DNA from 2 places in the Microbulbifer celer genome. Region 1 is predicted to be linked to the other one. Evidence: riboswitches for the same ligand, from Rfam matches in the RefSeq annotation. Region 1 holds a riboswitch; the other holds the start of a gene.
What was found. A riboswitch is a leader RNA that binds a small molecule or an ion and turns the genes downstream of it on or off. The one in region 1 is predicted to bind thiamine pyrophosphate.

Region 1 (14,990 bases):
TCCGATCGACAATATTATCGCCGAGCGCGAGCAGGGCGGGCCGTTTACCGATCTGTTCGATTTCTGCTCCCGTATCGATCCACGCAAGGTCAACAAACGCGCGCTGGAGGCACTGGTACGCTCTGGCGCCCTTGACAGTATCGGGCCAGATACCACTGGCGAAGACGGTCTGGACTATTCTCGCGCGGTGCTGTTCAACGCCCTGGACGAGGCGGTAAAGTCCGCCGAGCAGCAGAGCAAAAACGATAGTGCCGGCATGATGGACCTGTTTGGTGAGGTCGTGCGTTCCGCCTCTGACGGTGATGTGTATGAGGACTTCCGCGGTGCGCGCCCCTGGGGCATCCGCGAGCGGTTGGAGGGGGAGAAAAATACCCTCGGTCTGTACCTCACCGGCCACCCCATCGATGAGTATGAAGATGAGCTCAAGCATCTGGTGAAGGCGCGTATTGCCGACCTGAAGCCGGGCCGGGAGAGCCAGAAGGTGGCTGGTCTCTGTGTGGGGATGCGGGTGATGAAGACCAAGCGCGGTGACTCCATGGCGATTGTCACGCTGGATGACCGCAGTGCACGTATCGAGGCGGCGGTGTTCAGCGAGGCATTTGGTGAGCACCGGGAAAAGCTGGTGAAGGACTCACTGCTGGTGTTGGAGGGGGCGATCTCCCACGACGATTACAGCGGCGGCCTGAAGATGAGCGTCAACAGTGTGTCGACACTGGATGACCTGCGCAGTGGCAGTGTGATTGGCGTGACGCTGAGCATCGACAGCGCCCAGGCGTTGCCGAATACCGGGCAGCGCCTGAGCGCGTGTCTGCGCCCCTATATTGGCGGGGGCTGTCCGGTGCGGGTGGAAGTGGAGCGCAGCGACGCGCGCGGTACCTTCCTGCTGGCGGATGACTGGAAAGTGGATCCCAACGACCAGCTGATCCAGTCTTTACGCGAAGTGATCGGCCGGGAGCGGGTGAAGCTCAACTACACTCAACGGCAATAATCTGGCGCATCGACAGAGCGGGACGGAAGTCCCTTTTGAGGATTTTGGCGTCACTTGCCCTTTAGCCAGTTCGCCACTGAACCATGGTAATCTGGTCACCGGAGATCAGAGTTAGTGCGGTGTGCACTCGACTGGATAGTCCTATGCCGGTAAGCTAGCCGCCATTTTCAGTACACGGGGCCCATTTGCGACCAATCGGGGTGTTTTGGTCGCATTTCGCTGCCAATTGCGGTAGCGGGCCCGCAGAATTATCAAGGCGCGAATTACATGAACTTCAGTTTTCTCGAGTTTGAACAGCCGATTGCGGAACTGGAAAGCAAGATCAAGGAACTGCAGCATGTGGGCGATGACAATGAGCTCAACATTGCTGAAGAGATCTCCCGCCTGCGGGAAAAGAGCGAGAAGCTCACCGAGTCTCTCTATTCCGATCTCTCTCCCTGGCAGATCGTACAGGTAGCGCGCCATCCACAGCGCCCTTACGCCAAGGATTATATCGAGCGTATGTTTACCGATTGGGACGAGCTGCACGGCGACCGTCACTTCGGTGATGACAAGGCGATCATCGCGGGTATCGGCCGCCTCGACGGCCGCCCGGTGGCGGTGATCGGTGAGGAGAAGGGGCGCAGCGTCAACGAAAAGGTGAAGCGCAATTTCGGTATGCCGAAGCCTGAAGGTTACCGCAAGGCGCAGCGTGTCATGGAGATGGCGGAGCGCTTCAAAATGCCGGTACTGACCCTGATCGACACGCCGGGAGCCTATCCCGGTATCGACAGTGAGGAGCGCGGCATCAGCGAGGCGATCGCGAAGAATCTGGCGGTGATGTCACACCTGCGGACTCCGGTGATCTGTACCGTGATCGGTGAGGGCTCTTCCGGTGGTGCGCTGGCGATTGGTGTCGGCGACCAGTTGAACATGCTGCAGTACTCCACTTATTTTGTGATCTCCCCGGAAGGTTGCGCCAATATTATCTGGAAGACCGTAGAGAAGGCGCCGCTGGCTGCAGAGGCAATGGGGGTGACATCCAGTGTGCTCGAGGAGTTGGGCATTGTGGACGAGACTATCGAGGAACCGCTGGGCGGAGCACACCGCGATCCGGACCTGATGGCTTCCCGTCTCCAGGACCGTCTTTCCGAACAGCTGGATCGCCTGACAGCGGTGCCGATTGATGAGCTGCTGGAGAAGCGTTATCAGCGGCTGATGAGTTACGGAAATACGGTCGGCTGAAATCAGAAGCTTTAAAAGCTGTGACAAAAAAACCGGCGCTCAGCCGGTTTTTTTGTGTCCTGTGGCTTCTTGTGTCCCCAAATAACCAGCTTCAGGCCCGCGACTACTGGGTTTGCGACTGTCCTCGCGGATAGACTGACCATCTCTGAAAATCCGAAACGCTCACCCTGAAAATCACCCAACACTGTAGAGGTCTGTCTTGGCGGAATTGGGAGAACTGTCTGGTTTGACGCCGAGCCTGACGCTGGGGCTGTTGTTGCTGGTCTGTGTGATCAGTGCATTTATCTCTGCGGTGACGGGTAGTGCCGGCGGTATTCTGATGTTTGCGGCGCTGAATGTGGCGGTACCACTGCGTATGCTGGTGCCGATACACGGTGCGGTGCAGCTGCTGAACAATTTCGCCCGCATCGTGTACGTGCGTGAGCATATCCGTTGGGATCAGTGCATCCCGTTTTTTATCGGTTGCACGATCGGCTCCGCGGCCATGACCCTGGGGTTGGCGAATATGAATTGGCAGCAACTGCCGCTGATTCTCCTTGCGGTTTTGATTTTCTATACGGTGTTCAAGCCGAAGAAGTTGCCAGAAATCCGTTTGCAGCCGCGCAGCTTTTTCTGGGTGGGTATTGCAACGGGAACCCTCGGGATTATCGCCGGAGCGGTAGATCCATTGCTGGCGGCGTTCTTTGTACGCAAGGACATGACGCCGAAAGAAATTGTGGCGAATAAATCCGTAATGCAGGCCTGGTGTCACGCATTGAAGGTGCCTGCGTTTATTTACCTGGGGTTCGCCTTTTCTGATCACCTGGGTTTGATCCTGCTGCTGACCGTCGCTGCTGTGATCGGTACCCGTGTCGGGATTGCCCTGCTGAATCGAATCGACAGCGCGCTGTTTTTCAACCTGATGCGTGCGGCACTGTTAGTGGCCGGGGCGCGAATCGTTTACCAGTTGTTGACTTCGTAAGAGGCGGCACAAACATTTTTTAGGGACTCAACATGGCCGACTATCAGATTATCAATCCGTACAACGGCGAACAGATCGAAGCCTACGATTTCCATACCCGGGAACAGGTTGCACAAGCCGTTGATACATTGGTGGCGGGCCGCAAGAACCAGCAGTCCACGCCAGCATTCGAGCGCTCCAATATTCTGCTGAAGCTCGCGCAACTGCTGCAAGATCGCAAAGACGATCTCGCGCGCCTGATTACCGAAGAAACCGGAAAAACCATCAGCGACAGCCGCGTAGAAATCGACCGCGCCTACAACACCGCACTCGCCAGCGCCATGGAAGCCCGTGCCATCAATGGCGAAGCCCTGGACTCCGATGCCTATCCGCCAATGCGGGAAAAAGTCGGCGTGGTACTGTGGAAACCCCTGGGCACCGTGCTTTGCATCACCCCGTTCAACTTCCCGATCAATATCGCCGTGCACAAAATCGGCCCCGCATTCGCCGCCGGCAACACCATCCTGTTCAAACCTGGCCCGCAGAACAAGCGTTCCGCTGGACTGCTGGTAGAGCTCTGCTATGAAGCCGGCATGGACAAATCCGTATTGCAGATGCTGATCCCGGATATCGAAGCCACCAGCTTCGCCGTCTCTCATCCCCAGATCCAGGCCATTAACTTCACCGGCGGCACCGCCGCCGCCAACGCCATCGCCGCCAATGCCGGCTACAAGAAAATGCTGTTTGAACTCGGCGGCAACGACCCACTGATCGTCATGCCCGACGCCGACCTCGACGCCGCAGTAAAGGCCACCATCAACCAACGCTTCGCCACCGCCGGCCAGCGCTGCACCGCCGCAAAACGCCTGTTCGTACACAGCGAAGTCTTCGACGCGTTCGCCGAAAAACTCGTCATCGCCACCGCCAAACTCAAAGTCGGTGATCCCGCCGAAGACGACACCTTCGTCGGCCCCCTCATCCACACCGCCGCCGCGGACGAAGTAGAAAACCGCATCGAATCCGCCGTAAAAGCCGGCGCCCGCGTTCTGTTCGGCCATCAACGCCAGGGCAACATCCTGTGGCCCACCATCCTCGACAATGTCGCTGACGACGCCGAAATTGTTGCAGAGGAAACCTTCGGCCCCGTAGTACCGCTGCGCAAGTTCGACGATGAAAACGAGCTGATCGCTCTGATCAACAACTCACCGTTTGGTCTACAGGCTGGCGTCTTCACCCAGAACCTGGCCCTGGCCAAACGTCTGTACAACCAACTCGACGTCGGCCTGCTGGCCGTCAACGACGGCCCCGGCTTCCGCGCCGAACACTTCCCGTTCGGGGGCGTGAAAGAGAGTGGCATCGGCAAAGAGGGCGTGCGGTACGCCATTCGTGAGATGAGTTACCAGAAAACGTTGGTGATCTAACTGCTGTCGAAGCAATATGGCATGAAGCGAAGGTGCCGACACCGGGGATGGGTTCGCAAGACCTTCTGCGAGAGGGACCTCGCAGAAGAGCCCCCATGGATGGGTTTACGGCGTGTCTTGCGAACCCATCCCCGGTGGCGGTGCCGCCACAAAAATAGCTTAAAACCTAACTGCCACAAGACCAGCAACCCGCCCCGATTCACAATTCGTCGTGCCTGTTCCTATTCAAACGGCAAATCATCCCCTATACTCGGCTCCAACTTGTCGGAGTGCCTTCGGGCTGAGATCGCAGTAGCGAGATCCGTTGAACCTGATCGGGGTAACCCCCGCGTAGGAAACAAGATCTGAATTCGCTTTCAATTTTGAGCTGTTGAACCGTTCACACACTGAACACCTGCACGCCCAAAACCTGCCCTCCCAGCGCGCACTTAATGAGTGCTCTCTGAATTCTGAATAGAGAACCGCACCCCGCAAGTTATCCCAACTCATAAGGATCACAACGCAAGGGGTCAGCATGTCTCAGGTTACCGAGCCGAAACAAACCGCCGCTAAAAGCACTAAAAAAAGCAGCCGCAGCGAACAACGCGAAAGCGCCAAAGAATTCCTGGACAACCTCACCGCCCAGCAATTCCCCAACTCCCGCAAAGTGTATATCGAAGGCGAAGACCCGAGCGTAAAAGTCGGTGTCCGTGAAATCTGCCTCGGCCAGAGCCTCGTTGGTGGCGATGAACAAAACCCTATCCTCGAACCCAACGAACCCCTGCGTGTCTACGATACCGCCGGCCCCTATTCAGACCCCGACTACACACCCAACGTACACAACGGCCTGCCCAAATTGCGCCAGGCATGGATTGAAGCTCGCGGCGATACTGAAGTCCTCGACACCCGCCAGGCCGCCTACAGCCAGAAACGGATGGCCGATCAGGGCCTCGACCATATCCGCTTTGAAAACCTGCCGTATCCGCGCAAAGCCAAACGGGGAAAAAACGTCACCCAGATGCACTACGCGCGTCAGGGCATCATCACCCCGGAAATGGAATTTATCGCCATCCGCGAGAATATGGGCCGCGCGCAACTGGCCGAACAGCTGAGCGATGCGGATTATCAAAAAGCCCGCGACGGTATTTATATCCCGGAGCAAATCACCCCCGAATTTGTACGCCGGGAAGTCGCCGAAGGCCGCGCCATCATCCCGGCGAATATCAACCATACAGAACTGGAGCCGATGATCATCGGCCGCAACTTCCTGTGTAAAGTGAACTCCAATATCGGCAATTCCGCAGTAACCTCTTCCATCGAAGAGGAAGTGGAAAAGCTGGTGTGGTCCATCAAATGGGGCGGTGACACCGTCATGGACCTCTCCACCGGCCAGAATATCCACGAAACCCGCGAGTGGATCCTGCGCAACTCTCCGGTCCCCATCGGCACCGTCCCCATTTACCAGGCCCTGGAAAAGGTCGGTGGCGTAGCTGAAGACCTCAACTGGGAAGTGTTCCGCGATACCCTCATCGAACAGGCAGAGCAGGGCGTCGACTACTTCACCATCCACGCCGGCGTACTGCTGCGCTATGTACCCATGACCGCCAAACGCGTTACCGGCATCGTCTCCCGCGGCGGCTCCATCATGGCCAAATGGTGCCTCTCGCACCACAAAGAAAGTTTCCTTTACACCCACTTTGAGGAAATCTGTGAAATCTTAAAGGCCTACGACGTCAGCTTCTCCCTCGGCGACGGCCTGCGCCCCGGCTGTATCGCAGACGCCAACGACGAGGCCCAGTTTAGCGAACTGCACACCCTCGGTGAACTCACCAAAATCGCTTGGGAACACGACGTACAGACCATGATCGAAGGCCCCGGCCACGTGCCAATGCACAAGATCAAGGAAAACATGGACGAGCAGCTGGACCACTGCCACGGCGCCCCGTTCTATACCCTCGGCCCACTGACCACCGACATCGCCCCCGGCTACGACCACATCACCTCCGGCATCGGCGCCGCCATGATCGGCAGCATGGGCTGCGCCATGCTCTGTTACGTAACCCCGAAAGAGCACCTCGGGCTGCCCAACAAAGAAGACGTAAAAGAAGGCCTCATGGCCTACAAAATCGCCGCCCACGCCGCCGACCTCGCCAAGGGACACCCACGCGCCTACAAACGCGATGACGCCCTCTCCAAAGCCCGCTTCGAATTCCGCTGGGAAGATCAGTTCAACCTCGGCCTCGACCCGGAACGCGCGCGCGTCTACCACGACGAAACCCTGCCCAAAGAATCCGGCAAAGTCGCCCACTTCTGCTCCATGTGCGGCCCGAAATTCTGCTCCATGAAAATTACCCAGGACGTTCGGGACTATTCCAAAAAACTGGAAGCAGAAAAACAGGCAGCGGAGCAGGGCATGGAAGAGATGGCGATCAAGTTCAAGGATATGGGGGCCGAGCTGTATCACAAAGGCTAACCCCGTACTCGAAAGAACATGCCTTGTCTGATGATAAGGCAGTGATGCGGGTAAGCCTTCGCCAGACCTTCTAAAACAGGGACGTTTTAGAAGAGCCCCCGTGGATGGGTTGAGGGGGGGCGCCTAGCTCGTGTCTGGCGAAGGCTTACCCGTAGCACTGCCGCCCATTAACTTGCCAAGCACGGACCACGGGAATCACAAGTGGCACCAGACCAAATTAACATCGCAATAGCAGGAGCCGGTCTGATGGGCCGGCTATTAGCCTGGTGTCTCTCGAATAAGGGGCACCAGATCACATTGTTTGATTCCGGAACCCTGGAAAAACCAACCGGTGCCTGCCACACCGCCGCCGGCATGATCTCCCCACTGTCGGAACTGTTCCACTGCCCCCCGCCCATCTACCAGCTGGGCCTGCAAAGCCTGCAACACTGGCCCCAATGGGCAACACAATTGGAACAGCAAACCGGAATACCGGTCGATTACCGGCAAAAAGGCAGCATCCTCGTCGCCCACCCACAGGATCGCAACGAACTCCTGCAATTCCAGCAGGAACTCAACGCAAAACTTCCTCCAGAAAACCAGAACCAACTGCAGTGGCTGGAACATCAGACCCTGCAAAACCTCGAGCCAGACCTCGACCGCTTTGACCAGGGCCTCTACCTCGGCCCCGAAGCCGACATCGACAACCGCAAACTACTACCCGCACTGCGCGAAGCCATTGCGCAGAATCAGGTAACCCTGCGCGAAAACACTCAGGTAGACTGCGAAGAAAACACCATCGTCACAGCAACCTCCCGGGAAAGTTTCGACCTCGTCATCGACACCCGCGGCCTCGGTGCCCGTGAACAAATTCAGGGGCTGCGCGGCGTCAGGGGAGAGGTCATGGTGGTGGAAACCCCGGAAGTGCACCTGCACCGTCCGGTGCGACTGCTACATCCCCGTTACCAGCTCTATGCCGTACCGCGGGCAAACAATCAAACCGTTATCGGTGCCACCGAAATCGAAAGCGACGATCTCTCGCCGATTTCCCTGCGCTCCACCATGGAACTGTCCTCTGCGCTCTATTCCATCCACCCCGCGTTTGCCGAAGCGCGCGTGATCGAAACCCGGGTCAATTGCCGCCCAGCCACCATGGACAATCTTCCAGTGGTGCAATCCAGCCCTGGCCTGATCCGCGTCAACGGACTTTTCCGCCACGGCTACCTGCTGGCACCGACACTGGTGCAACAGGTCGAGACACAAATTGAAATGATTACAGACAAACAGGTGACCCCATGCAACTGATGGTCAATGGAGAAAATATCACTGTGGAACCGATCGGCGTGACGCTTGCCGATCTGCTGCAGCAACTGGGTTATACCGGGGAAACTTTCTCCGTTGCCCTGAATGGCGATTTTGTTGCCCGTGCCACCTATCGGCAAGTGATTCTGAAAGATGGCGACAGCCTCGATGTTGTCGCGCCGGTTGTGGGAGGTTGATGTAATGACGGAAACGACACCATACAAAAAGCCAGACACCCTGAAACTCTACGGCAAAGCATTTAACAGCCGCCTGCTGGTGGGGACCGCGCTCTATCCGTCACCGGCGATCATGCGCGAATCCGTCGCCACCTCCGGTGCGGAAATCATTACCCTGTCACTGCGTCGCCAGAGCCCGGAACAGCAGCAGGGGAAAATGATCTGGAACTATATCCGCGAATCCGGCTGTCAGTTACTGCCGAATACTGCTGGCTGTAAAACGCCGAAAGAAGTGATCGCGCTGGCGGAAATGTCCCGGGAAATCTTCGGTACTGACTGGCTCAAACTGGAAGTCATCGGTGACGATTACAATCTGCAGCCGGACCCCTACGGGCTGATCGAAGCCGCACGGGAACTGGTGCGACGCGGTTTCAAGGTGCTGCCTTACTGTACCGACGATCTGGTGGTGTGCACCCGGCTGCGGGACGCAGGCTGTGAGGTGCTGATGCCCTGGGGCTCGCCCATCGGTACCGGCCGCGGGCTGATGAACAAGTACAACCTGCAGACCCTGCGCGAACGCCTGCCGGATATTCCAATGATCATCGACGCCGGTATCGGTGCACCGTCCCAGGCGGCAGAGGCTATGGAGATGGGCTTTGATGCGGTGCTGCTGAATACCGCCATTGCCAGGGCGCAGAACCCGGTGCTGATGGCTGAGGCATTCCGGCTCGCCGTCGAGTCCGGCCGCGCGGCGCATAACGCCGGTTTGATGTTACAGCGACAGACTGCGAGCCCCAGTACCCCAATGCTGGATATGCCGTTCTGGCAGCAGACCGTCAGCGCCGGACAAAAAGTCGGTGAGAAAGACGGAGAACAAGCATGAATGCCGCCGGACAGAATCACCCAACTGCCTCAAGGCCGATCGTGTGGACGATCGCTGGCAGTGATTCCGGTGGCGGTGCCGGTATTCAGGCGGATCTGCTCACCATGCACGATTTCGGCGTGTATGGCTGTAGCGCCATTACCGCCAATACCGCGCAAAATACTCTCGGTGTACCTGCGATCAATGCGGTTGCCGATGCCGTGTTGCAATCGCAACTGGATGCCCTGATGGCCGACCTGAGGCCCGCGGCGATCAAGATTGGCCTGTTGGCAAATACCGGGCAAGTCAGGTTGGTTGCCGGGTTTCTGCGGGCCCTGAGCGCGCGGGGCGAGAGGATACCGGTGGTATACGACCCCGTGGCCGTGGCTACCAGCGGCAGCCGGCTTACTGAAGACACTACCGCCGCGGCAGTGTTGGATGAATTGCTGCCCCTGTGTACCCTGATTACCCCCAACAGCCAGGAGCTGGGGTGGTTGGCGGAGGTTGAGGCGGACACTGCGGAAACCATTCTCGCCGCTGCCCACAAGGTCCGTGGAAAACACGCATCTGCACTACTGGTCACTGGTGGCCATTTTGAAATTGAACCCGGTACCACCGCAGACCTGTTGTGTCGGGGCTCTGGTAATGTCGACGACGCCGTCGCCGAAGACTGGTTGATCGGTACCAAAATCGATACCCCGCATACCCACGGTACCGGCTGCACCCTGTCGTCCGCGATTGCGGCACTGCTCGCCCTGGGTTATCCGCTGAAAGATGCCTGTGTGGTGGCCAATGCCTATGTGCGCCGCGGGCTGCGCCTCGGCAACAACGCGCATATAGGCGGCGGTGCCGGCCCGGTGGGTCATTGTGGCTGGCCGGATCAGTTGGAGGATTTCCCCAGGGTACTGATCCAGGGCAGTGAACAGGCGAAAAAATACGGGTGTTACCGCGCACAGCAGGCAAGCCGTTACGCGGCGGAATTTGCGCAGCCGGATAGTCATCGCCTCGGCCTGTATCCGGTAGTGGACTCGGTGGAATGGATCGAGAAGCTCGCCCGGGCCGGGGTGCGGACATTGCAGCTGCGGATCAAGCGCCCTGGCGATGATCTTCGTCGACAGATCGAGCAGGCCGTCAGTATCGGCCGTGACTACGATCTGCGGCTGTTTATCAATGACCACTGGCAGCTCGCCATCGAGTGTGGGGCCTACGGTGTGCATCTGGGGCAGGAAGATCTGCAGGACGCGGATCTCAAGGCCATTCAGGCCGCCGGACTCAAACTCGGTATCAGTACCCACGGCTTTTTCGAGTTGCTCTACGCCTACCAGTATCGGCCCAGCTACCTGGCCATCGGTGCCATTTACGCCACCAATACCAAGGATATGAGTGGCCAGCTGCAGGGGCCGGAAAAGCTCGCGCGTATGGCCGCGCTGCTGCCGGGCTATCCCCTGGTGGCCATTGGTGGCATCGACCTGGCGCGCGCGCCGGTGATTGCCGCTACCGGAGTTGGTAGTATTGCAGTGGTGACCGCTGTCACAAAAGCGCCGGATTACCGGCAGGCGGTCAAACAGCTGAGTACTGTGCTGGAAAATAATTGAAGGATAACGGGTAGAGCCAGATGTTGAGCCGTAAACAGTTGCAGCGCTATAGCCGTCAGATCATGCTGCCGCAGGTGGGTGAAGCAGGGCAGGAAACGCTCGGCCAGGCGAAAATTCTGATCGTGGGGCTGGGCGGCCTTGGCAGCCCGGCGTCACTGTATCTCGCTGCCGCTGGCATCGGTGAGCTGCATCTGGTGGACGGTGATACGGTGGATATTTCCAACCTGCAGCGTCAGGTGCTGTACAAGACCAATCACCGGGAAAAGTCCAAGGCCCAGGTGGCTGCACAACAGTTGACCGCTGCCAATCCGGAAATCCGCGTGCAGGCGCATGCGCGTATGGCGGACGAGGCGTGGCTGACGGCGCTGCTGGATCAGCAGTCTTTTGATCTGGTGCTGGACTGTACCGACAATCTCAATATCCGCCACATTATCAACCGCTGTTGTTTAAATGCGCGTGTGCCGGTAATCATGGCCTCGGTGCGGGGCTTTTCCGGGCAGCTGGTAAGCTTTGATTTTCGCAAGTCTGCCAGTCCCTGTTACGCCTGCCTGTTTCCCCCCGCTAAATCGCCGGCCACACAGGGAGAGGAGGTGCCGGAAGCGGAGAATTGCTCAACCGTCGGTGTGATCGGCCCTGCGCTGGGTATGATGGGCAGCGCTCAGGCATTGGAAGCATTGAAGATGCTGCTGGGCTTGTCGGTTTCCAGCTTGAACCGGTTGCAGTTGTTTGAGGCAGAGACGCTGGAGTGGCGCGCACTGCGGTTACCCGTCAATCAGCCCTGTGCAGTATGTGGAGACTGAAGAGACGGTGAATAAAAAAGCCCGGCCGGGCGGCTAATACTGTTCACTTAAGCTGTTAAGTGGCGGTGCCGCTACCGGGTGTGGTCTTGCGAGACACGCCGTGAACCCATCCCTGGGGGCTCGGCTGCGGCCGTCCTGGCCGCAGACGGTCTCGCAAGACCACACCCGGCATCGCCACCTTCGCGCAGAATTTCGTTAAGTAAACAGCATTACGGCCGGGGGGCCGGGCAAACGCTCAACGAGCAGTTTGGGTTGGGCACTCGTCAATTCCTTGAACTTGTATTCCTTGAACTTGGCTGTGCGCTTTAAAAGTTGGCAGCGGCGGTGAGCCATAATTTATCGGTATCTGTACTGTAGTCATCGGCAGTGAAACTGCTGTACTTCAGGCTCAGGTTGACGCCAGCCAGGGAAGTGGCGGCGAGAAAACCGTGTTCGCTACCGAGCCTGTCCATGCCGGAAACGCTGCTGTCGTCAGAGTTGAGCTGGTGATAGTTGACCGCCAGTTTGACGTTGCCGAGCTTGGTGCCCAGCGACATGTACACATCTTCAATACCGCCGGGGATATTGCCGGTGCCGCCGCCGAGAAATTTGTCCGCCCAGCCCTGGAATTTGTGCAGGGTGGCCAGTGGGGTAATGAACTGCCCTTTGTCTCCATCTGCCCCCAGCAACTCATAACCACCGGAAAGGGTGAACTGCCCCAATTTCAGTTTGCCTTCGGCCAGCAGATAGTCCGCATCGTAATCGGCGGGATTGTTGGCAGCAGATGACTGGGTGGCGTACTCGACGGTATAACCGAATTCGCCGGCATTGCCCGCAAAGCGTGCACCGTAGGTATCGGTGGAAAAGGCGGCGGCGTCCTTGTTATCGAGCAGGTAGGCATAGCCGGTCAGCACACCCAGCGGCAGGCCGGCATACTTGGCGTTCAGCAGATAGGTGTCATTGGTGTGATCCCCCAGGGGGCTGTCTTCACCGAAAATACGATTGACGTTGCGAACGCGCGCAGCAAATAGCGAGGTGTCTTCAAGGCTGGTATTGGCAACACTGAAGCCATCGTAAGTCTGCTCGTTCTGACGAAAGCCCACGCCGCCGACGAAACGCTGATTGTCCAGCAGAATACGCTGACGGCCGTACTTGAGGCTGGTATCGGCGAACTTGTAGATCAGCAGCGCCTGGTTGACCTCGGTACCTTCGGGGTCGCCGACACCGCCTTCAAACTCGGTGACATGGGTGACGTCGTCCATTTCCAGCAGCAGGCTCAGTCCCTGATAACTCGCAGAACTGAACGTCAGACGGGTTTTGATACTGGTGAGATCGACATCGCTGCCGCCTTCGCTGTCGACGAACTCGCTGCGGCCGCGAAAGCCGAGGGTCACATCCCCCTCGCTCAGGGCATCACTGAAGCTGCTGACACTGGGAGCCGCCTGTTCAACTTCTTCCTGTGCCATTGCGGGCACAGCCGCCGCAGCAATCATGGCCGCCAGTGACGAAACGGCGAAACGGGCCTTGTATTGGGTTGGTTTCATAACGTGATCCTTGTGTAGTTATAGTCTCTTAGCTGTTTGAGTTTTTTAATCTGGATGCAGACCCGGTTAAAGCCGATCGATCAGGCCGCATGTTCGACGGAATCCTGTTCCGCCTTGTTGGTTTCTGAGGCCGCAGAAGCCGTACCATTTTGTAATTTTTCTTCCGGCGCTTTCGCTGAGGGAACCGGTACATCCGGCTTACCGTGCCGCTCGTGCAGGAATTTCAGTACCCGGGAGCGGTAGTGGTTGTAGGTCGGGTCATCTGCCAGGGCGAGACGTTCCCTCGGGCGAGCCAGGTCTACGTTAAGTATTTCGCCGATAGTGGCCGCAGGGCCGTTGGTCATCATCACAATACGGTCGGAGAGCAGCACCGCTTCGTCCACGTCGTGGGTAATCATGATGACGGTGTTGTTCAGTTCCGCCTGGATTTCCATCAGGGAATCCTGCATATGCGCGCGGGTCAGGGCGTCCAGAGCACCGAAGGGTTCGTCCATCAACAGGACCTGCGGCTGCATCGATAGGGCGCGCGCAATGCCGACGCGTTGTTTCATGCCGCCAGAAATTTCACCGGGACGTTTGTGCATGGCGTGGCCCATATGCACCAGGTTGAGGTTGTGTTCAATCCACTCGCGCATTTGCGCTTTTGAGCGGGACTTTCCGAAAACCTGCTTGACCGCCAGCTCAACATTTTCAAACGCAGTCAGCCAGGGCAGCAGGGAGTGGTTCTGGAATACCACAGCGCGCTCCGGACCGGGCTCCGTAACTTCCCTGCCGTTGAGAATGACTCCGCCGCGGGTGGCTTGATACAGGCCGGCGACCACATTCAGCACCGTGGATTTACCGCACCCCGAGTGACCGATCAGGGATACGAACTCACCCTTTTCGATCTTTAGGTCCACGTCCTGCAGCGCGGTGAACGGGCCTTTCGGGGTAGGGAATTCCATGTCGATATGACTGATGTCCAGTAGTGCACTCATGACTTTCTCCAGGTAATTTTCAGTCGGTATAAACGGGTACGTTGGGCAGTAGTGTTTTCAGTTCGCAGCGTTGTCCCAGGAGACCAGCCTCTGCAGGGCCTGCATGCCGCGATCCAGCAGGAATCCGATAAAGCCGATGACGATGACCGCGGCCATGATGCGCGCCAGTGAATCGGAGCTGCCGTTCTGGAATTCATCCCACACAAACTTTCCCAGTCCCGGGTTTTGCGCCAGCATTTCCGCGGCGATCAACACCATCCAGGCCACACCGAGGGACAGGCGCATACCGGCAAAGATCATTGGCACGGAAGCGGGCAGGACGACTTTCTGTACATGACGCAGCGCCGGCAGCCGCAGTACTTTGCTGACGTTCACCAAGTCGTCATCGATACTCGCAACTCCCATCGCGGTATTGATCACCATGGGCCACAGACAGCACAGGGTGACGGTGATCATGGAATTGAGAAAAGACTTGGCGATTGCCGGGTCCGGGGTGGTGTAAAGCGCTGATACCACCATGGTCACCAGGGGAAGCCATGCCAGCGGTGATACCGGTTTGAATATCTGAACGATGGGGTTGATGGCACTGTTCAACGTACGGCTCAAGCCCACGGTAATACCCAGTGGAATGGCAATGGCCGCCGCGAGTAAAAATCCACTCATGACGGTGATCAGGCTGGTAAAGATCTGGTCGACAAAGGTTTCCTTACCGGTGTAATCGCGGATCTTTGGCTCATAGCTCGGATCTTCC
Region 2 (14,990 bases), 210 kb from region 1:
CAATTGGGTGGTGACCGCGGTCGATTCACAGAATGATGTATTGTTCGCTGCCTGCACGCCATACCAGAGTACGCACAGGTATCTATAGATTACCTGCCAGTGATGCAGCCGCTGCACGTCTCTTTTGGAGGGTGCGCGTTGTAAGTATTCCAGCAAGAGTGACTGTTGCTGCGTGGGTGTGAAGCTCAGGCCCTCAGTGACGACCGCGAGATCATGAAACGGGTCGCCCATCCCCGCGTATTCCCAATCGATCGCCAGTAGCCTGCCACCAGGGGCGACAATAAGGTTGTCTGTCAGAAGGTCGTTATGGGTAAGCACGTCGCCACTCGCCAGTGCCAGCGCCGAATCGATATGTTGCTGAACCTGTTGTTCCGCGGTACCAAGCGTGTCCGTAAATGCAGTCGCGGGAGCCATCGACTGCCAGTAGCTGCTGACTTTGGCGTTGATGTCCAGTCGCGCATCGATGGTGGGCAGTTTGTGGATGTCGCGCAGTAGGGTGGCGAGTTGCGCGATGGATGCCCTGTTTGACAGGTGCCAACGTCTTTCCCCCAGATACTCGGTTACCAGGTAACGGTATTCGGGGTCGCAGTAAACCAGGGGCGCAGATAATCCGGCATCGGTTGCGAGGCGCAGTGCCTGTTCCTCGGCGCGGCGGTCCAGGTCCAGCTCTGTGCCAATGGGAGAGTTGACCCGGAGGACCAACTCCCGGCTGCCGCACAGCAGCAGGAAGCTGCGATTGGTCAGCCCTTTGGTGAGAGGCCTGATCAATGTCGGCGTGAGGGTACTCCAGAGTTGCCAATCTTCGGGAATCGGGGCGGCGGGGGCGGTCATACGGTAGCCGACGGTTCCATTGACGGGTTCTGTTGCCGGTACAACGGCAGCCACTGGAAAAACCCGATAATCACCAGAACCACGTAGAGCGCAAACAGCAGCGCGGTGAGATACAGCTCGCGGTCGATATACAGGTAAATGGCAGCCCCGTCGATCACAATCCAGTAGAGCCAGTTCTCCAGCACCTTACGCGTGACCATGTAAGTGGTCACGACCGCTCCCCAGGTAGTGAATGAGTCCAGGTAGGGGAGGGCCGCGCTGGTGTATTTATCCAGCACAAACCCGAACATCAGTGTCAGAAGACCAATTCCGGCGAACGTGTACAGGTGTCGGTGCAGTGACCAGCGGTGAATATGTAACGATGCTTTCTGACCGGACCGGCTGCGCCACTGCCACCAACCGTAAACGGCAATCAATAGATAAAAAACCTGCAGTGCGGACTCCATCAGCAGGCTGACATCCCAGAACAGGAACAGGTAAATCGCCGTGCTGGCAAAGGCCGCGTACCAGCACAGGATATTTTCCCGCATCGCCAGAATCAGGTAGGCGAGCGCGAGTATCACCGCGGCCACTTCCCATAGGGACATGGCTGCAAGTGAGGTGACAATGGCATCACGCACTTCCGGGCTGAACATTCTTGTTGTGCTCCGGAATCACACGCCGAGACTGGGGTTCAGGTCGCCGTCGATAAACTTGCACACGAAAATCGCACGACCAAACTGTTCGTAGGAAGTACGGATTTCCGCTTTCAGCATATCCATCAGGGGATCGTAATCCCCGAATACCTGGGTACTCATGGTATTGCTGATCACCTGCAGTTCCGGGTGATTATTCAGGCGTTCGATAAAGTCCTTGATGGCCGGCAGGTACTCGTCTTGTAACGGGTACATGCTGATCTCCACGGACAGTCTAAGAGTCGGCTCGGTTGAAGACTCCATAGTATTCGGCTCCGCTAGTTATCAGAAATTCAGTTTTCAGGAAATCAGTTTGTACAAAATCAGAAAGTATAGCTCGCAGATACACCCGCAACACGCGGTTCACCCAGCTGGTAGTAGGCTTCCGGTGCATAGTTGTTGGCCGGGTTGTTGCCGAACTGATTGCTGAAATAGAAACCGCGGGTATAGATGGTCTCATCCGTGAGGTTGCGTCCCCATAGGGAAAGGTCCCAGTCGTCACCGCGATAGGTCAAACGTGCATTGACCAGTTCATAGGCCGTAGACTTTGCACTGTGACTGTTGGAGAAATAGAAGTCGTCCTTGCCTTCCACCTCCAGGCGGGCGGTCAGGTTTGCCGTCAGTGCGTATTCCGCGCCGGTGAAAAACTGGTAGTTGGGGGCGTGGGCCAGATCGCGGCCGTCGAGATTGAGCGGGCTCACCTCGCCAGTATTGTCGTTGCGGGCATCCACGTGCGAAGTGCTGATGAAATCCTCGAATTCCGCATTCAGCCAACCGGCAGTGGCGAACAGGCGTAACTTGTTGCTGGCCTGATAGCTGGTTTCAATTTCCAGGCCGGTGGTGTTGCCGCCGGCGGCATTGGCGAGAAAGTCGTCAAAAGAAAAGTTGTCCGGATCGAAGATGGACTGTTTGGCCTGCACATCGCTGCGGTCCTGATAGAACGCGGCAACCTGTGCCTGCAGGCGATCTTCCAGCCAGCTGCCTTTCAGTCCCAGCTCGTAGTTGAGCATATGCTCGGTATCGAAGGTGAATACATCGCTGCCGATCTGGGCGTTGCTCTCGGAGGCGGAAATAATACGACCGTTTACGCCGCCCGCTTTGTAGCCGCGGGAAACCGTGGCATAGATCAGCGTGTTGTCCGCGGTGCTGAATTCCAGGGTGACGTTGCCGCCCCAGAGGTCCTCGTCAGTACTGCTATCTACAGCGAGAGAATCGGCGTAGTCCGCCGTACGTTGTTCAAAGCGCAGGCCGGTAATCAGGGTAAGGCGGTCTGTCAGTTCGGTGTTGAACTGTCCGTACAGCGCGGTGTTTTGTGTATCAAACTGGCTTGTGAAGGTGGTGTTGCGCTCGAGAGATTCTTCCTCGTCGCGCAGATAGAGGCCCGCTACCCAGCGGGTACTGTCGCCGAACAGTCGGGTTTGCTCGGTAGAGATAAAGCGCACATCGGCGCTGACGTTGTCCCGATCGCGTAGGTAGTTGTCGGTGGATGTATATCCCCAGGGATGGAAGTCGGCATAGACCCAGTCTTCGTCGTAGCCGTATTCGGTATCCGAGCTCGCCACACTCAGCACGGATTTCACGCTGAACAGGTCGCTGCCGGTCCACAGGCTGCTGACGGCGCCGGCGAGCGTGTCCTGCCGGTCCCACCCCGGTGCGTCGGAGAGGGTATTGCGGGAGTTGTCCAGGGTGAAGACGTCGTAGCCGTTGTCGATATCCAGATGCAGCAGGGAGAAATCGAGCTGCAGATCGTCACTGGCCTGGTAACGCAATTTGCCGCGCACCACAGACTCATCGATATTGTTGGTGTCGTCGCGATCGAGGAAGCGGTTTTTTATATAGCCATCGGACTGCTGGTTTTGCACCGCGATCCGGTAACCCAGCTTGTCCGACAGTGGCCCACTACTGACTGCGGAAACGGTGTGGCTGCCGTACTCCGCCACTTCCGCCGAGACTCTGGCAAATGGCGTGTCGGTGGGCGCATTGCTGGTCATGGTGATCAGGCCGGCGAGGGCATTGGCACCGTAAACGGTACCTTGGGGGCCGCGCAGGATTTCCACCTGATCAATATCCAGGGTGCTGGCGGCGAGGCCGAGGCCGGTAAAGTCGATGCCGTCGATCAGCAGGCCGACGGACGGATTCACCGGGTCGATAAACTGGCTGCGCTCGCCGATACCGCGAATCTGTACAAAGCGGCCGCGGGAGGCGCCGCTGGAGAAATTGACATTGGGGGCCAGGTTCAGCAGCTGCTCCAGGTTGTGAGCGCCGCGCGCTTCGATCACTTTTTCATCCAGCACGCTGACACTGGTTGGAGTTTCCAGCTGTGTGGCTTCGCGCAATTGACTGGTGACGACTACTTCTTCCAGCGGCGCGTTTTCGGGTGTTTCCGCAGTTGCGGTCACGCCGACAGACACCGCGCTGGCGAAGACAATACTGGCGGCAAGTGATTTTCTGGTGAACGTTTGAGGCATGGCTCTCTCTCGGGGAAAAAATTGAAAGAGACCCGGTGTGCGACGCGAAGAGGAGGACTGCTAAAGGACTACCTATTCCTACGCCGGTATTAACCGGATCAGGTTCAAGGGTTTGCACGCGGGATCTTTCGATCCGGCGGCATCTCAGGCCGGGGCCACCCCTTAGGTGTTACTGGTACTAGGTGTTACTGGTACCGGGTGTTACTGCTAGCCAGTTATTGTCACTGGCATATTCGGACGCGATGGTAACAGAAGTGGAGAGGGCCGGGAACTGACGTCCAAGATGTCAGTTCCCGGGAAAAGGGGCGGGGGATTACGGGTTGCCGGTGGTTTCCATCAGGTGGCTATAGAATCGGGCTGCTTTGACCATATTGTCGATGGTGATGCGTTCGTTGGTGCCGTGGAAGCCCTTGATGTCATCGCGGGTTACCACCATGGGATTGAAGCGGTAGTTGTCGTCGGCCACCGCCTGGTAGCGGCGGCTGTCGGTACCGGCCACTGTCAGTCCAGGTGCGGTGATGACGTGGTTGTGGGTACTGTGCGTTGCTTCTTCGATACCGTGATAACCCGCGTGCCCGGTACTGGATACCCTGGATGGCGCGCGGCTGTCGCGAACCTGCACCGTTACCCGTGGATCATCGATGGTAGCGTTCAGGTAATCCACGATCGTCTGTTCTGTGTCCCGCGGGTGCAGGCGGAAGTTGATGGTGGCGACCGCCTCAATGGGGAGTACATTCTCCTTCACACTGGCGCGCAGCATGGTGGGCGCGACGGTGGTGTGCAACATGGCCGCCGTGCCCTGGTTGGCACTGAGTGCGCGGTCGATCAGCCCCCCGAACAGCCAGCGGTTGGCGAACAGCATCCGCTTCTCAAACGACATGTAAGGTGCGATGGCATCGAACATTTCCGCACTCAGGCCTTCCAACCCACCGGCGATCGGCGAAGCCTGCAGCTTCATCAGGGCACTGGCCAGGGTGTCTACGGCGGTTTCCCGCGGCGGCATGGAGGAGTGGCCTCCCTCGCCTCTGGCGACCAGGTCCAGGGTGAGGAACCCTTTTTCTGCCACATTGATACTCGCCACGTCCCGGTCAACGCCGGGGACGAACCCGCGCAGTACGAAGGAGCCTTCATCCAGGGTCCAGGCCAATTGCACGTTTTCGTTTTTGAATTTTTTCACCACCGCGGCGGTGCCACTGGGGCCGCCGATTTCTTCATCGTTGGTGAGGGCGATATAGAGGGTACGGCGGGGCTGGAAGCCTTCTGCCAGCATCTGTGTCGCGGCCTCCATCAGGGCGATTGCGGCGCTCTTGTCGTCCAGTGCGCCCCGGCCCCAGATATGCGTATCGTCCACTGTGCCGTTGTAGGGTGGGTGTTGCCATTCGTCTTCGGTGTCGGGGATAACCGGGACCACATCATAGTGGGCGGAAAACATGACCGGCTGCAGGGACGGATCGCTGCCGGTCCAGGTAAACAGCCGGGTGTAGGGTTGCTCCGGCTGTATTCCCAGCTGCTCTACCTCCAGTGCTGAGTGTACCTGTGGGTAGGTTGCCGCCAGCCAGTCGAGAAACTGCTCGAATTGCGCTTGGGTTTCAGCTTCTTGAAGCTCGGAGGAAACGGTCTGAAACTGAATCGCTCGCGACAGATTGCCGGCGATCTGCTGGGCGTCGAATTGCGGATCGAAAGAGCGTGGTGTCTGCGTCGCACCGGCGGGCGACTGGGCAGTGGGGCTATAGACTGCGGTGCGCACCAGCACAATGGCCACCAGTGCGACCAGTATGGCACCGAGCCCCATCAACAATTTCTTCATGAAAACATCTCAATGGGTTTTTAACGTTGTTATAGGTTTTGTTGATTCCGTATCAGCCCACCGCGGGGGTGGGTTGATACGGATCGGTTTGGCTGGAAACAGGGTCAGAAGCGGTAACCCACTTCCAGTCCGTAAGTCCGCGGCATGCCCTTGAAGTGCGTCAGGGTACCGAAGAAGTCGCGGGACGTATCTGTGAGGTACTCCTCGTCCAGCAGGTTCCGTGCCCACAGGGAGGCACTCCAGCTTTCACTGTCGCTGATTACGCCAATACGTGCGTTGACCAGCTCGATGTCGTCCACCCAGCCGTATTGCACCACGTCACCGCTCATCAGGGTTCGGTACTGCTCGTTGTCCGCGGTGTTGTAATAGTCATCGCGGAAGGAGTAGTCCACGCGCGCCATAAATTCTACGCCCATGGACATGATTGGATAGCGGTATTGGGCACCCAGGTTCACCGTGTAATCCGACGCGCCGGGCAGTTTGTTACCGGAGACATCCGCACCGCCGGCACCGCCGCCGGGGTAGTCCGCAAATTCCGCATCCAGCAGACCGAAGGCCGCGTTCAGTTGCAGGTAATCATTGGCATTGTACGTAAACTCTGCCTCCAGGCCGCGGGTTTCCACTTCCGCTGCATTGCGGATGGAAATGGAGGTGCGGCCTTCACCGAGATCGATGAACTGGTTCACCTGATAGTCGGTGTAATCGGACTGGAAAGCGGCCAGGTTGAAGCTCAGGCTGCGATTCAGGGCGGTACCCTTCAGGCCGATTTCAACGCTATCCACGGTTTCCTTGTCGAAATCGATACCCGCATTCAGGTCGCTCTGGCCGATAAAGTCGAGGTTGTAACCGCCACTCTTGAAGCCGCCGGCGTACTTGGCGTAGCCGTGAATGTAGGGGGTGAAATCGTAGTTCAGCACCACATTGGGAGAAAAGTGACTGTCGGTGCGGCGGTCGTCAACGCTGCCGGTACCCATGGCGAAGGCGCCGGACCCAGAGCCGTCGATGCGCCAGTCCACGTCTTTCTCTTCTTCCGAGTAGCGGAAACCGAAACCGAGTTTCCACTGGCTAGTGAGGCGGTAGCTACCGTTCATGAAGGCCGCAAAGCTGCTGGTATCCACGGTACCGTCGGTGGTAACCGGAACCTCGGGGTTGGTGCCGAACAGCATGGCGGCGGTGGGGGTGCTGACGATCTGGCGCAGGCTGTCACCTTCCTGCTGGTACAGATAGAGGCCGGCCACATACTGCAGATCTTCGCTTTCCGGGGAGACCAGCTGGAACTCCTGGGTCACCTGGTTGTAGCTGTCCTCATAGCGCAGCTCGGCGAGATCCAGCGGTGCGTAATCCACATCGTTGCGATAGAAAATTTCGGTATCCCGCACGGCGGTGATGGACTTGATAGCAAACCCGGAAGCCAGATCCCAGTTCATGGTCAGGGCGCTACCGCGGATTTCACGGGCTTCCAGCGGGTCGTGGTTCATGGCCACGGTGTCGTCTTGTGGAGCCGCGGTATCCGGTGTCATACCGAACGTATCGGTTACCGGTTCGCCGACGTAGGTCAGGCGTTCCGCGTCGGTGCCATCAATTGCCAGGTTGGCGGTGAAGTTGCCGCCGGCATCGTAGACCAGCTGGGCGCGGTAGGCGTCTCCGTCCTGCTCGTTCAGCGCGTTGCCGGTCAGGAGGTTGTCCTGGATACCGTCACGTTGTTGACTGCTCAGGGCCACTTTTGCGAACAGACTGTCGGACAGCGGTGCGCTCAAGGATGCGGACATCTGCCGTGTGTTGAAGTTGCCGTACTCGATATTGATGCCGCCTTCCAGGGTGTTGCCGGGTTGGCGGGAGATCAGGTTGATGGCGCCGGCGACGGTGTTCTTGCCGAACAGGGTCCCCTGCGGGCCGCGCAGTACCTCGATGCGCTCCAGATCCAGCAACTCCTGGTTCAGTGCCGGGGATTGCCCCAGATAGACGCCGTCCAGGTAGACCCCGACACGGGTATCGAAGCCGATATTACGGCTGTTGGCACCCACACCGCGGATACTGACGGTGGAATCGAAATCTTTACCGGAGCTGATTGAGAGGTTGGGGATAAACTCGGCCACTTCGCGCAACTGGCGAATGCCGGTTTCCTCAATATTCTCGGCACCGAAGCTGGTGATGGCGATGGGTACTTCTGTCAGGCGCTGGCTGCGTTTCTGCGCGGTTACGGTAACTTCTTCCAGTTCTGCCGCCAATGCCAGGGGAGTGATCGGTGCAGCGACCGCTGCGGCCAGGGCATGAGGTAAGAATCGCGAGGCTTTCATAGGCTCTCCAAGCGTAGGTTGTTATTAGTCTCGGGTTTATGGTTGTTGTTTTTTGTCGAAGCTTTATAGCGGGATGAGGTGGTGCGTTGCTTCCGGGTTTGGAAACTCGCACAAAATAAACCGGATGCACTGTTCGGATTTGCAAATCCGAATTAAAAATGTGATTTAAATCAATGACTTAAATCGTTTTTGGGGGTGGCGTGGAAGCTTCGCTCTGCCGTTGCCGAAACTGTTTCGGCGTCATCTGCAGGCGCTTTTTGAAGTGTGTAAAGAAGGTGGAGTTGGAGTTGAACCCCGCCTGCAGGCCGATATCGGTCACCGACAGATGGCGATGTTGTGGGTCCGTCAGCAGCCGTGCCGCTTCTTCCACCCGGCGCTGGTTGATGAAATCGTAGAACGACTGTCGGGCAAACCCGTTGATACACTCGGAAAGGTGATGTACCGGCACGTCGAGGGTAAGGGCGAGATCGGCGATCTTGAGCCCCGGTTTCAGGTGGGGTTTATCCCGCAGCATGCGCTGCTGTAACTGTTCCCAGATTTCGGCGGCAGCGGACTCCGTCAGGCTGCTGGTCTGGTATTTGCCAGGTGCGTTCCCGGCGCCGTCCCGTTGTTGAGCTTGTTGTTGAGGCTGCGCTTGCTGCTCTGTCTCTGATGCGGACGCGACAATCGGGGTGTATGTCCGGGGCGCGGTAGTTTCCAGCTGGATATGCCGCTGTTGCAGACCGAAGTAGCCCAGCGTCAGAGCGAGCACCAGCGGGGACAGCCCCTGAAGAACACCAGTAGAGAACTGAGGCCGCGGGTGGAAGAAACCGTGCCACTCGAGACCGACCGCCAATAGGGTGGCTACCACATAGCAACTCAGCAGCACCTTCAGCCAGCGCAGATGCACCTGTTCAATTTCTGAGTAGTGTTGTTTGATTCTACTAAGGTGTGGACGCAAGACCCACAAGGCGGCACTGCAGTACCCGATCAACGAGAGATAGGTACTGAAGCGGTGCAGAAAGCGCGCCTGGTAGAGCAGCTCGCAGCCAGATGCCCGCGCGCAGGGTAGATTGAGCAGTCCGCTCTCGGAAAGTGGCTGCTGCAGCCACCAGACCAGCGCCATCAACGGCGCCGGGAGCAGGTGCAGCAGGTGCTGCCGCTGCCAGGAGAAGCCCGGGTGGGTGAGCAGCAGGGTGAAGAAGAACAGCAGTGGACCAGGCAGTAACTGCAGCGAAAAAATGTAAAAGTAGGATGTTGGGAGTGGCGGCAGCTCGGTCATGGGCAGCTGCGCCGCAGCGATGACACAGCTGACGACCAGTAGTAGCGCCAGACAATGGTTGGCCCGTCGGTTCCCCCAGGGCGCCATCCACAGCAGCAGAATCAGCGGTAGGCAGATAAAGATGCTGGCAAAGATAAGCAGACTGATAGGGTAAAGCGTGATAACCATTGAATGTGCCCGTTGTGACCTGGGGATGTTAATCCAAACGCCACGAGACCTGAACCATCTCAAGCGACATTTTCAAACGACAAGCGACATTGACGAGCGCAAACCTTTTGTGGTTGAACTTTCGCCTTTCAGTTGGGGGAGTGAGAACGTTAGTATTCCATGCCTGGCCGGGAAATCAGTCACCGCCCAACAAGGAGCAGATGTGCGCGCTTACTCACTACTGGACCTCTCCCCCATTACCGACACCGGCAGTGCCCGCCAGGCGCTGCAGAACCCCCTCGATCTGGCAGCGGACGTGTTGCGGGATCGGCTCAATGCCTAACGCGCAGGCAGATGCTCAGAATGGTACTCCAATAAATACCGGGAGCCAGTGGGTCCAGTTCCTCGGGTACTTCCTGTTTGTGCTCGCGGCGTGGACGGGGTTTATCAAATACCTGTTTCCCGTCGCTTTTTCGCTGTTCAATGGCGAGCCCTGGAACAGCCATGTGTACTGGGATTTATGGCCGCTGGCCCATATCTGGCTCGGGTGGGCACTGGTGACGCAAGTCTCTTACGTGCGGCCGTTGGCGATTGTCATGTCGGTGATCGAGATCATCATTATCGTTGGCAAGTTTGCGGTATTCCTGTCCGACCCCGAGTGGACCATCTGGCGCAGCAACTGGTTCGTTAACAAGGTGTTCGTACTGGGCTGTTTTATGCTCATTCTGCTGACGGCGCTGCTGCGGCCGGGGTTTCTTCATTCGACAACCAAACCTGCCTGACCGGTTTTAATAATCGGCCAAACACTTATAATGTGCGGACAGATAACCAGCCGCACCGGGCTTAATTTGTATAGATAACATACAAGTTCCGTGGCGAAATACATTCCGTCCCCTGCGCCGCAGGGCAACAGGAGATCGCGTTATGAAAATCGCACTGATGAACGAATTCAGCCAGGCGTCCAAGAACCCCATCGTGCTGAAAGAGCTGCAAGATGTCGCCGGCGAACTGGGCCACACCGTGTACAACACCGGCATGAGCGATGACAATGATCACCGCCTCACCTACATCCATCTGGGCATCATGGGCAGCCTGCTGTTGAATGCCAAGGCTGTGGACTTCGTTGTCAGTGGTTGTGGCACCGGTCAGGGCGCGCTGATGTCCCTGAACGCCTACCCGGGTGTGAACTGCGGCTACTGCATCGACCCCGCCGACGCGTTCCTGTTCGCCCAGATCAACAACGGCAACGCGCTGGCGATCCCCTTCGCCAAGGGCTTTGGTTGGGGCGCCGAGCTGAACATCCGCTACATGTTTGAAAAAGCCTTCACCGGTGTAAAAGGTCAGGGCTATCCGCCGGAGCGCAAAGAGTCCCAGGTGGCCAACGCCGGCATCCTCAATCACATCAAGGAAGCCACCGCCAAGAGTTACCTGGACGGCCTCAAGGCCATCGACCCTGAGCTGGTGAAAACTGCCGTGACCGGTGAACGCTTCCAGGCCTGCTTCTTCGAAAACAGCCAGGATCAGGAACTGACCGATTTCGTGCGCAGTGTGCTGGATTCCTGAGTGAAGCAGTAGTGAGTGCGTAGAATACGCGCTGACCAGAGAGGTCGCCCGGATTATCCGGAGCGGCCTTTTTTGTTTATAGTGCTTAGACAGTTCCGAAGCGTTTGATATGGGATATATGGCATATGCCGCAAGAAAGTAGGGAAGGTCTTGCACCCTACCTCCAGGAGGGAGATAGGGTAGTTCTATTCGATGGTGTTTGCCGTCTGTGCTCCGCCTGGGCGCGCTTCCTGCTGAAGTTCGACCGCGAATGTCGTTTCAAGCTCGCCACGGTGCAGTCAGAAGAGGGGCAGGCGATCCTTTCTTTTTTCGGTATGCCAATGGATGAGTACGAAACCATGCTGTTGGTCGAAGGCGATCAGATGTACGTAAAGTCTGATGCCTTTCTTCGAATCGTCAAACAACTCCCGCTGCCATGGTCGGTATTGACCGGCTTCCGATTGATCCCGCGATCAATACGCGACTGGATTTACGATCGTATCGCGCGCAATCGTTATCGGTTATTCGGCAAAAACCCTACTTGTGTCTTACCCGGCGACGCAGAAAAGCGACGTTTTCTGGTAAAAAACAAATCTCAGTAAGCTGGTGCCTTGTATGAGCAGTTACGCGCTTTGTCGATTATCCATCGCTTTTGTCTGGCTCTATCACGGCCTGGTGCCCAAATTGCTTGGCCCGCATAGAGATGAGTTGGCGATGAACATGGCATTGGGCCTGACGGCAGAAAACGCCCAACTACTGGCAAGGGTCGGCGGCGTATCGGAGGTTCTGTTTTCTGCGGTCGTGATCCTGTTTTGGAAGCAGCGCTGGCCGCTGGTGTTGACTGCAGCCGGTATGGTTGCCCTGTTGATTTACTCTCTGATTGCAGTGCCTACACTGGCGATGGGTGCGTTTAACCCGGTCACTACGAACCTTTGTGTACTGGCACTCTCTCTGGTGGCCTTGAAGCAGTGGGAAAATTTGCCGGACCCGTCTCTTTCGCGGGATATTCAGCTCGATCGGCAAAGCACAGGGCGATGAAAATTCGAGAAGCGATACCAATCGGTTTTTAGGAGATCTGGTCTATCTTTCATGCGGTTGTGGCAGAAGTTGGGGTTCGATGTATTAGGTCGGTTACCACGGGTCTTTGACCACCCGACCGATGGGTATGTCGATGCTCTGGTCATGTACCTGTGGCTTGCCTCTGACTGATTGAGAAGTTTCCTTTACACTGCGGTCTCCTATTCAATCTCTTGGTCAATCCACTGGCCAATCTTCTGGAGCCCGTATGAGTCAGCCCGATGGTAATTCCTGGCTGGATACCCTGCCCAAAGCCTTCCTTACGTACCTCAATGGCCGTCGCCTGGATGAGGTGGAGTGCATTGTTCCGGATCTCAATGGCATGTCCCGGGGCAAGGCGATGCCGCTGAACAAGTTCTCCCCGGATACCCCGATCTTCCTGCCCATCTCCATTTTCTATCAGACCATCACGGGTCAGGATGTGGAGATGGATATCGAAAACCAGTGGGCGGAAAGCGATATGGCGCTGGTACCGGATATGTCCACCGCGATGGCGGTGCCCTGGGCAAAGACGCCGGCGCTGCAGATCATCCACGACCTGCAGGATCTTGACGGCCACCCCATTCCCTGCGCACCGCGCAATGTACTGAAACGCGTGATTGGCATGTACCGGGATAGGGGTTGGCTGCCGATCGTGGCGCCGGAGCTGGAGTTCTATCTGACCCGGCCAAACATTGACCCGAATGAGCCCATTCAGCCACCCGTTGGTCGCAGTGGTCGTTCGGGCAATTCGCTGCAGTCCTATTCTATGACCGCCATCGATGAATACGGTCCGGTAATCGACACTATTTACGAGTATGCCGAGGCCGCCGGCCTGCATATCGATTCGGTGATTCAGGAAGACGGCGCCGGGCAGGTGGAGTTCAACCTGACCCACGGCGATCCGCTGTTACTCGCCGATCAGGTATTTTACTTCAAGCGCATCATCCGCGAGGCGGCACTGAAAAACGGCATGTTTGCCACCTTTATGGCCAAACCCATGCGCGATCAGCCTGGCAGCGCCATGCATATTCACCAGAGCGTGGTGGATATAGAAAACGGTAAGAATATCTTTTCCGCGGACGATGGCAGTGCCTCGGACCTGTTCCGCTACTTTATCGGCGGCACGCAGAAATATCTGCGGGAAATTATGCCGTTTATTGCCCCCAACGTGAATTCCTATCGCCGATTTGAAGGGGCGGACAACTCCAGCGCACCCACCAACACCGGTTGGGGCTACGACAACCGTGCCACCGGTTTACGGGTGCCAAACTCCGGCGCTCAGGACCGCCGCCTGGAAAACCGGGTTGTCGGTGTCGATGCCAACCCTTACCTGGCGATCGCGGCGAGTCTGGCCTGTGGGTATCTGGGAATGGTAAATGGCCTGGAACCCAGTGCACCGGCTGCATCGGAGTTGGATGAAGAGCAGGAATCGACATTTTTCATTCCCGGTACCTTTGATGAGGCACTGAGAATTTTTGCTGATGCCAATGAGGTCCATCAGGTGATGGGAGATGACTTCTGTCAATTGTATGCGGCAGTCAAGTGTGAAGAAATGCGTTTGTTCCACCGGGAAATATCTCCCTGGGAGCGCCAGCATCTTCTTCTGAATGTATGAGCCAGCGCTGTCAAGCAAAAGGCCTGCTGTGAGTAAAAATGCGGGCCACTTTGCTTGGGGATAACCTCTCTGATTTTTTCTTCGGCTTTATCTTAAAAATAGCTTTAATGGAAACTGTTTTTCATCAAGGTTTCTGCTTGATCTCCTCATCTATTTCCTTTCCCAGAGTTTTCTCTATATAGGCTATAGCCGCAGACTTTCCCTTGTCCGAGCTGTCTTTGCTGATGTTTTCTGAAATAGAAAAGGAAAGGCTGCAAAAGCAATCATATACGGTAACCGCGAGCCAGAATGTGGCCAGATATTCCTGGCGATAGGGTATGTCAAAGTTTCTCGATATGGCGTTAAGGATGATGCGTGAAAAACTACTGTTTCTCTTGAGCTGTTGTTTGCTTTGCGCTCGACTTAACTGTGGGCCATAGTGAAGTTTCAGGGCGGATTCGTGATTTTTGTAATATAGAAAGCAGATATCAAACAGTAGGGAAGTAATGTCTTTCCAATTGTTGATGGAATTTGGAGGTATTACTTGGTCCACACTTTCGCAGAACAGGTTAGTATGCCGTTCTGCCAGTGCTGTGATTGCCATGTTGATGTTGGAGAAGTGATCGCTGATGAGCTCCTCAGGGTACCCCGTTAACAATATCAAGTCTGTGGTACTTATATCCTCCGGGTTTTTGTACCTCAAGGTCGCCTCGGCCGCGTTCATTATATTCTCGTACGTTTCATTTTTTGTCAGGCAGGGATCGCGTTCTTCTTGGAGTGTGGACGCATGATTGAATTTGCTCATCTTGTGTAAATCCCTTTTGCGTTTCTCAATAAATCTGTGACAATTTTGGGTTGTTCTAATGCGCTGCCTGAGAGCTGGTCTGTGAGTTTTCCAGTTTTCATCCAGTGATGAAAAGCATCCCGATGTTTATGTTATACCTCCAAAATTTTTTCCTGATCACATTGACATGTGCTTCTTTTTTTGACTTTAAAACGACCTTAAAAGCCATCAGGAGTGACTTTTAAGGTCGGTTCAATGGTTTTCTAAGTCGGTTTGATGGCTCCCTGCCTGGTAATTTGAAAGCTGGTCTTACTTGTCAAAATTTCTCTCTGTGAAACTGCGCTACTTTTTCTTTCGAAGAGTACGTGTTCAATATTCTCTCCGCTGTATCGGTTTCTTAGAACGTAAACTTTTAAGGAAGCCGATTTTATAACTTACTGGTTTGAATTTTGACGCGATGCTCGGGTTGGGGAGAGTCGGAGCTTTGTGTAGGGCGATGCTCGCTTCCATTACGCCGTGATCTTTA

Region 2: another riboswitch for thiamine pyrophosphate. It lies ahead of LPW13_RS10570 (TonB-dependent receptor); the one in region 1 lies ahead of thiC (phosphomethylpyrimidine synthase ThiC).

The regions. Positions count from the first base shown of each region.
Region 1 is NZ_CP087715.1:2,307,076-2,322,065, reverse strand. It holds gene dnaE (DNA polymerase III subunit alpha) at 1-988, shown strand, start outside; gene LPW13_RS09720 (acetyl-CoA carboxylase carboxyltransferase subunit alpha) at 1,256-2,212, shown strand; gene LPW13_RS09715 (sulfite exporter TauE/SafE family protein) at 2,412-3,173, shown strand; gene safD (sulfoacetaldehyde dehydrogenase SafD) at 3,206-4,573, shown strand; TPP riboswitch at 4,829-4,927, shown strand; gene thiC (phosphomethylpyrimidine synthase ThiC) at 5,088-7,025, shown strand; gene thiO (glycine oxidase ThiO) at 7,227-8,309, shown strand; gene thiS (sulfur carrier protein ThiS) at 8,300-8,503, shown strand; gene LPW13_RS09690 (thiazole synthase) at 8,508-9,365, shown strand; gene thiE (thiamine phosphate synthase) at 9,407-10,939, shown strand; gene LPW13_RS09680 (HesA/MoeB/ThiF family protein) at 10,960-11,739, shown strand; gene LPW13_RS09675 (alginate export family protein) at 12,045-13,262, opposite strand; gene LPW13_RS09670 (ABC transporter ATP-binding protein) at 13,343-14,239, opposite strand; gene LPW13_RS09665 (ABC transporter permease) at 14,297-14,990, opposite strand, start outside.
Region 2 is NZ_CP087715.1:2,518,085-2,533,074, reverse strand. It holds gene LPW13_RS10585 (choline/ethanolamine kinase family protein) at 1-885, opposite strand, end outside; gene pnuC (nicotinamide riboside transporter PnuC) at 828-1,466, opposite strand; gene LPW13_RS10575 (hypothetical protein) at 1,485-1,721, opposite strand; gene LPW13_RS10570 (TonB-dependent receptor) at 1,829-3,973, opposite strand; TPP riboswitch at 4,032-4,146, opposite strand; gene LPW13_RS10565 (M20 family peptidase) at 4,287-5,780, opposite strand; gene LPW13_RS10560 (TonB-dependent receptor) at 5,885-8,077, opposite strand; gene LPW13_RS10555 (helix-turn-helix transcriptional regulator) at 8,256-9,506, opposite strand; gene LPW13_RS10550 (hypothetical protein) at 9,821-10,267, shown strand; gene LPW13_RS10545 (RpiB/LacA/LacB family sugar-phosphate isomerase) at 10,410-11,048, shown strand; gene LPW13_RS10540 (thiol-disulfide oxidoreductase DCC family protein) at 11,174-11,629, shown strand; gene LPW13_RS10535 (DoxX-like family protein) at 11,643-12,065, shown strand; gene LPW13_RS10530 (glutamine synthetase family protein) at 12,313-13,701, shown strand; gene LPW13_RS10525 (hypothetical protein) at 13,826-14,485, opposite strand.